Caballeronia sp. LZ062: one gene and its partner. The protein of the gene in region 2 interacts with the protein of the main gene of each other region in a pairwise test. Links are inferred from orthologs where the notes say so. Each region holds a gene or a part of one and is shown on either strand. Other genes may lie near its edges.

The links. Proteins that work in one complex are often made in the same cells at the same time.
Region 1: the proteins of grxD (region 2) and P9239_RS11470 interact in binary tests that used the Escherichia coli proteins (3 or more experiments, as listed by UniProt). The link is inferred for Caballeronia sp. LZ062 from one-to-one orthologs.

The regions. Positions count from the first base shown.
Region 1 is NZ_JARTWB010000002.1:1,151,822-1,154,636, reverse strand. It holds P9239_RS11470 (BolA family protein), read right to left. Parts: upstream 1,648-2,815; coding sequence 1,354-1,647; downstream 1-1,353. Other genes in the region: msrB (peptide-methionine (R)-S-oxide reductase MsrB), read right to left, coding at 2,342-2,764; P9239_RS11465 (septation protein A), read right to left, coding at 1,665-2,201; P9239_RS11475 (peptidylprolyl isomerase), read right to left, coding at 476-1,258; purL (phosphoribosylformylglycinamidine synthase), read left to right, coding at 1-345. UniProt on the Escherichia coli protein: Transcriptional regulator that plays an important role in general stress response. Has many effects on cell morphology, cell growth and cell division. Acts by regulating the transcription of many genes, including dacA (PBP-5), dacC (PBP-6), ampC and mreB.
Region 2 is NZ_JARTWB010000002.1:22,663-27,286, forward strand. Bases 1,134-4,072 are described here. They hold grxD (Grx4 family monothiol glutaredoxin), read right to left. Parts: upstream 2,790-4,072; coding sequence 2,478-2,789; downstream 1,134-2,477. Other genes in these bases: P9239_RS06165 (class III extradiol ring-cleavage dioxygenase), read right to left, coding at 1,134-1,765; P9239_RS06170 (UbiX family flavin prenyltransferase), read right to left, coding at 1,865-2,464; prmC (peptide chain release factor N(5)-glutamine methyltransferase), read right to left, coding at 2,853-3,689; prfA (peptide chain release factor 1), read right to left, coding at 3,686-4,072. In the rest of the region: P9239_RS06160 (APC family permease), read left to right, coding at 1-895; more of P9239_RS06165, read right to left, coding at 980-1,133; more of prfA, read right to left, coding at 4,073-4,624. UniProt on the Escherichia coli protein: Monothiol glutaredoxin involved in the biogenesis of iron-sulfur clusters.

The DNA.
Region 1 (2,815 bases), 1.1 Mb from region 2 along the record:
TCGATCTTCTTCGCCGGCATGGAAGGCTCGCGCATTCCGGTGGCGGTCGCGCACGGCGAAGGCTTCGCGGACTTCTCGCAACAGGGCGATGCGGCGAGCGCGCTCGTCGCGATGCGTTTCGTCGATCATCGCGGCAACGCGACTGAGCAGTATCCGTTCAATCCCAACGGTTCGCCGCAAGGCATCACGTCCGTCACGACGCCGGATGGCCGCTTCACGGTGCTGATGCCGCACATGGAGCGCGTGCATCGCAACGTGCAGATGAGCTGGACGCCCGCCGACTGGACCACCGACGCGAGCCCGTGGCTGCGCGTGTTCCAGAACGCGCGACGCTTTCTCGGCTGATCGCGCGTAAGCGTCGAAGAACGCCCCGGCGTCTCGGGGCGTTTTTCTTGAACTACGCGATCTCAAAAGCAACAAAGCCGCCCGAGGGCGGCTTTGTTATATGCAGCGTAGGTTCGCGGCAAGCGGAAAGTTACTTGATCACCGCTTTCTTGCGCAGATTCTCTTCGAACGCCTGCAGCTTTTCCTGCTGCATTTGCTGCGCAATTTGCGCCTTGACCTGCTCGAACGGCGGCGGCGCGATATCGCGGCTGTCGTCGAGACGAATGATGTGCCAGCCGAATTGCGTCTTAACCGGCGCGGGCGTGACTTCGCCCTTCTTCAGCTTCTCGGCCGCGGCGCCGAACTCCGGCACATACGCCGAGGGCGCGGACCAGTCGAGGTCGCCGCCGTTCTTGCCCGATCCCGGGTCCTTCGAATATTGCTTCGCGAGGTCTTCGAAGCTCGCGCCGCCCTTGATCTTCGCGATCAGGTCGTTCGCCTGCGCCTCGTTATCCACGAGGATGTGATGCAGATGCAGTTCCTTGCCGCCGCCTTGCTGCTTCACGAGCTGGTCGTAGCGCGCCTTGATTTCGGCATCGGTCGGCTTGTTCTTCGCGACGAAGTCTTCGATCATCGCGCGCAGCACGACGGTCTGCTGCGCGACGGCCAATTGCGCCTTCACGTCCGGGCGGTTCGCCACGCCTTCGCGGGCGGCTTCCTGCATCAGGATTTCGCGGTTGATGAGTTCTTCGCGCACGGCCTGTTGCAGTTGCGGCGAATCCTGCTGACCCTGCTGGACGAGTTGCTTCACGAGCGCATCGGCGCGCGCCGTGGGAATCGGCGTGCCGTTCACGACGGCGATGTTCTGCGCGAACGCGGGAGCCGCCGCGAACGCAGCCAGCAACACCCAGACGCGGGTTTTTTTCAAAGTCATCGGAGGTTCCTAACTGAACAAACAGACGCCTCAAAGGCGGGTTTAGCGAGATTGAAGCCAGGCGCCGGACTGCAGAGAGTCCAGCGAACCGCGATTTATTCGAATTGTTCTGCGAACTCTTGCGGCGTATAAGCCCGGATGGCAAGCGCGTGCACGCCGCGCCGCATTTCCTCGGCCAGCGCATCATACACCAGCCGATGCCGCGCCACGCGCGCCTTGCCGGCGAAGCGTTCCGCGACGATCGTCACCGTGTAGTGACTGCCCGACGCCGCGCCCGCGTGGCCCGCGTGCGCGGCGCTGTCGTCCTCGATATGGACGGATTGCGGACTCAGCGCCGCTTCGAGACGCGCTTCAAGATGCGCAATCTTGTCCTGCGCGCTGGCGGCCATGAAATCGAAGGCAGCGTTCACTGATTGTCCTCCTTCATGTATTTCGCGAGCCAGAAACTCTGCGCGACGATAAAGAGCACGAGGCAGCCCGTCGCGCCGAAGAGCTTGAAGTTGACCCACTGGTCGGTCGTGAAGTGATAGGCGACGAAGAGGTTCACGATGCCGAGCAGCGCGAAAAACACCGCCCACGCGATATTCAACTGTCCCCACACGCGATGCGGCAGCACGATCTGCTTGCCCATCATCGCTTCGATCAGGTTCTTCCTGAAGCCGACTTGCGCGACGATCAGCGCGAACGCGAAGAGCCAGTAAAGGGCAGTGGGCTTCCATTTGATGAACGTGTCGTTATGCAGGACGAGCGTTGCGCCGCCGAACACGACGACGACGCCCAGGCTCACCCACAACATCGGATCGACCTTGCGGTGCCGGAACGCGACCCAAGCGATCTGCACGAGCGTCGCCGCGATCGCGACGGCTGTCGCCGTATAGATGCCCCAAATCTTGAAAGCGACGAAAAAGAGGATGATCGGAAACAGATCGAACAGGAATTTCATTGGCGTCCGGAGATGAGGCGAATGGTGCGATGCGGGGCGCGATGACGCTAAACGAACGCCCGCTCGAAAAGAGCGGGCGCGGGTCGGGCGGCGGCCACGAGCGAGTCTGCTCGCCCGCGTCCGCTCAAGGCTGAACCCGCTTACTTGGGTTCGAATTGTAGCGCAGCCGAGTTGATGCAATACCGGAGGCCCGTCGGCGCGGGGCCGTCCTCGAACACGTGGCCGAGATGCGCGCCGCAGTTCTTGCACTGCACTTCGATACGCAGCATGCCGTGCGAGCGGTCGGTCTTTTCTTTGATCACTTCGCCGTTGATCGGCTTGAAATAGCTCGGCCAGCCGCAGCCGGCGTCGAACTTGGTGTCGGATTCGAAAAGCGGGGTGCCGCAACACACGCAGTCGTACACGCCGCGCTCGAAATGATCCCAGTATTCGCCAGTGAACGGCCGTTCGGTCGCCGCGTGGCGCGTGACCTGGTATTGCATCTCGTTGAGTTCACGGCGATAGGCCGCGTCGTCCTTTTGCAGCGGATGCTCGGTGGCGCCGGGGGTGTCGTCTCGGTTCATGGTCTTCCTTTCGTTGCTCTCGTTGCTCTGGGCAGTGTAGTTGGGGGCGGG
Region 2 (4,624 bases):
CGTGCCGTTCGCGGTGGTCGGCTCCATCTTGATCGCGCTCGTGATCTATGTACTGCTGCAGATTGCTTACATCGGCGCAGTGAGCCCGAGCGACGTTATGCAGGGCTGGAAGCACTTCCATTTCGCGTCGCCGTTCGCGGAACTGGCAATTGCGCTCAACTTGAATTGGCTCGCCGTGCTGCTCTACATCGACGCGTTCGTGAGCCCGAGCGGAACCGGCACGACGTACATGGCGACGACCACGCGCATGATTTACGCGATGGAGCGCAACAACACGATGCCGAAGATGTTTGGCAACGTGCATCCGTTCTACGGCGTGCCGCGGCCGGCCATGTGGTTCAACCTGATCGTCGCTTTCATCTTCATGTTCTTCTTCCGCGGCTGGGGCACGCTCGCGGCGGTCATTTCGGTGGCGACGGTCATTTCGTATCTGACGGGCCCGATCAGCCTGATGGCGCTGCGCCGGTCCGCGCCGGATCTCGAACGCCCGCTCACGTTGCCGATGATGGGCGTGATCGCGCCGTTCGCGTTCGTGTGCGCGTCGCTCGTGCTGTATTGGGCGAAGTGGCCGCTGACGGGACACATCATTCTGCTGATGGTGGTTGCGTTGCCGGTGTACTTCTACTTTCAGGGCAAGACCGGTTTCGCCGGCTGGGGCCGCGATCTGAAGGCCGCGTGGTGGCTGATCGGCTATCTGCCGTCGATGGCGGTGATGTCGCTCATCGGCAGCAAGCAGTTCGGCGGCAGCGGCCTGCTGCCGTATGGCTGGGATATGGCCGTGGTCGCCGTCATGTCGCTGCTGTACTACTACTGGGGCGTGCACAGCGGCTATCGCTCGGACTATCTGGACGAGCGCGAAAGCCGCGACGACATCCTCGAGGAAATCGGCGCTTAAAGCGTCCTCGCAGCGGTTGCTCAGCGGTTGAGCGAAGCCCGCCTGAACGTCGAGTTCAGGCGGGCTTTGTCGTTCTGGCGCGGCTTACGCGTCCGCGAACACGTAGTTGGCCATCGCGAGCGCACGCTGGAACGTGCCGAGCGACTGGATGCGAAGCGTGTAATCGTCCGCCGCCGCGCCGAGCGCGCCGAACACGGGCAGCAGATGCTCGTCCGTCGGATGCATCAGCGCGGCGTGCGGCGCGCGGGCGCGGTAGTCGAGCAGCGCGTCCGTGTCACGCGCCGCCAGCCGCGCTTCGAACCAGTCGGTGAATTCGGCCACGCGCGGATCGGCATCGTGCGGACGCGCGGCGAAATCGGCCATGCGCAGATTGTGCGTGATCTGCCCGGAACCGACGATCATCACGCCGTCATCGCGCAGATCGCGCAGCGCCCGGCCAACGCGAAAGTGATGCTCGGCGTCCAGGCGCGGCTGAATCGAGAGTTGCGCGACCGGCACGTCGGCATCAGGAAACATCAACAGCAGCGGGACCCATGCGCCGTGGTCGAGTCCGTGGACCGCCGTTGCGCTCGCCACGCCGCGAGCGCGGAGCAGCACGGCGGCGCGCTCGGCGACATCGGGCGCGCCCGGCGCGGGATAACGCAGTTCGTAAAGCGCGGGCGGAAAGCCGTAGAAGTCATGGATCGTGTCCGGCCGCGCAGCGATGCTCGCCACCGGTTGCGCGGTGCCCCAGTGCGCGGACAGCATCAGGATTGCGCGCGGACGCGGCAGCGTCGCGGCGAGCGTGCCGAATTCGGCGGACGGCATCGCGGGGTCGATCGGCAGCGTCGGCGCACCGTGGGAGATAAAGACGGTCGGGAGTCGGCTCATGGCAGCAGCCTCGAAAGATGGGATGCCACGAATGTATAGCCAGCCGCGACGTAGATAAACGGCGGCTGAGGCAACGGATTATGTCCGCCCTGTTGGCAATTAGTCGCTCGCGCCGCCCATGCCCGGCCACGCGGCCGCGATAGGTTGCGCCACGCCGAACAGGTCGATGACGCGCGCAACCGTGTGGTCGACCATGTCGTCGATGGACGCCGGCTTCTGATAGAACGCCGGCAGCGGCGGAAAAATGACGCCGCCCATTTCGGTGACGGCCGTCATATTGCGCAGATGCGCGAGATTGAACGGCGTTTCGCGCACGAGCAGCACGAGCCGTCGGCGCTCTTTGAGCACGACATCGGCGGCGCGGGTGACGAGATTGTCGGAGAGACCGTGCGCGATGCTCGCGAGCGTGCGCATCGAACATGGCGCGACGATCATGCCGTCCGTCGCGAAGGAACCGGACGCGATGCTCGCGCCCACGTCGCGCACGTTATGCACGACGTCCGCGAGTGCGTTGACGGCGGCTTTGTCGAGATCGAGTTCGTGCTGGATGTTGAGCCAGCCCGCGCTCGACACCAGCAGATGCGTCTCCACGCCGCCCAGCCGGCGCAGCGTTTGAAGCAAACGCACGCCGTAGATGGCGCCCGTTGCCCCGGTGATCGCGACGATCAGCCGTCGCTTGGCAGCAGCAGGCGCACTCACTTGCACTACGGCTTTAAGCGGCGGCGAAAAGCTGCTGCAATTCGCCCGACTGATACATCTCCATCATGATGTCCGAGCCGCCGATGAACTCGCCGTTCACGTAAAGCTGCGGAATGGTCGGCCAGTTGGAGAATTCCTTGATGCCCTGGCGGATGGCGTCGTCTTCGAGGACGTTCACCGTCGTGATCTGGTCGACGCCGCACGCCTTCAGCACCTGAATGGCGCGGCCCGAGAAGCCGCACATCGGGAATTGCGCGGTGCCTTTCATGAAAAGGACGACCGGGTTCTGATCGACGATCTGCTTGATGCGTTCTTGCGTTTCCATGGCGTTCCTGCGAAGAAGGTGAGTCTCGAAATGATAGCGGATTTCGCCTGTCCGGGCTGTCGGTCAAGGCGCGGCGAGGCCGCCGCTGATCCGTTCGATGCCCGCGAGATCGCGCATGGAGCGCACGGCAGTGAAGCCGCGCGCGGACAGTAACTGGCGCACGGCGTCGGCCTGATCGTAGCCGTGCTCGATCCACAGCGCGCCCGCGCGCGAGAGCAGCAAAGGCGCCGTTTCGACGATGACGCGGATCGCCGAAAGGCCGTCGGCCTCGTCGGTGAGCGCGCCGCGCGGCTCGAAGCGCAGGTCGCCTTGCGCGAGATGCGGATCGTCGCTCGCGATGTACGGCGGATTGCTGACGATGGCGTCAAAGCGCAGCGATGCATCGACGCTCGCCGTCCAGTCGCTTTCGACGAACGTGAGCGCGCCGCCCGCGCGTGCCCGATCGAGCAGCCGCTCCGCGTTGCGCCGGGCGACATCGAGCGCGGCCGGAGAGCGGTCCACGGCAAAAACGCGCGCATCGGGCCGCGCATGCGCAATCGCGATGGCGATGGCGCCCGTTCCGGTGCCGAGATCGAGCACCCGGGCATTCGGCATCCCGGAGATGGCGTCGAGCGCCGTTTCGACAAGCAATTCGGTCTCCGGACGCGGAATCAGCACGTCGGGCGTCACGTCGAAGCCGAGGCCGAAGAATTCGCGCTTGCCGGTCAGTTGCGCAATCGGTTCGCCCGCGACGCGGCGCGCCGCGAGCGCCTCGAAGCGCGCGACGGCCGCGTCATCGAGCGTTTCGGCGTCGCGCGTGATCAGTTCCGTGCGCCGCCAGCCGAGCACGTGCGTGAGCAGCACGCGTGTTTCGAGCGCGGGCAGCGGCGAGGCGCGCAGCAAATCCGCCGCTGTCGTCACTCCGCTTCCCCGAGCGCCGCGAGCAGTTCCGCCTGATGCTCGGACACGAGCGCGCCGATCAGTTCGTCGAGATCGCCGTCCATGATGTGTTCGAGCTTGTAGAGCGTCAGGTTGATGCGGTGATCCGTCATGCGCCCTTGCGGGAAGTTGTACGTCCGAATGCGTTCCGAGCGGTCGCCGGAACCGATCAGGCTCTTGCGCGTCGCGGCTTCCTTCGCGTGCTGCTCGTGATACTGCTTGTCCTTGATGCGCGCGGCGAGCACCTTCAGCGCGCGATCCTTGTTCTTGTGCTGCGAGCGGTCGTCCTGACATTCGACGACGATGCCCGTCGGCAAGTGCGTGACGCGCACCGCCGAATCCGTCTTGTTGATGTGCTGCCCGCCCGCGCCCGACGCGCGGAACGTGTCGATACGCAAATCGGCCGGATTGATGACGACTTCGCTGATTTCGTCGGCTTCCGGCATGACCGCGACCGTGCAGGCCGACGTGTGAATGCGCCCCTGCGTTTCCGTCGCCGGGACGCGCTGCACGCGATGCCCGCCCGATTCGAACTTGAGCCGCGAATACGCGCCTTGCCCCGCGATCCGCACGATGACTTCCTTGTAGCCGCCGAGGTCCGAAACGCTTTCGGACATCGTCTCCGCCGTCCAGCGGTTGCGTTCCGCGTAACGCAGATACATGCGCAGCAAGTCGCCCGCGAAGAGCGCCGATTCGTCGCCGCCCGTGCCCGCGCGAATTTCGATGAAGATGTTGCGTTCGTCGTTCGGGTCCTTCGGCAGCAGCATCGTTTGCAAGTCGCTTTCGATCTTGACCATGCGCTCGCGCGCCTCGCCGATTTCTTCTTCGGCGAAATCGCGCATGGAAGGGTCGGCGAGCAGTTCCTGCGCGGTGGCTTCGTCGGTCAGCGCCTGACGCCAGAGCGCGTATTGCTCGAC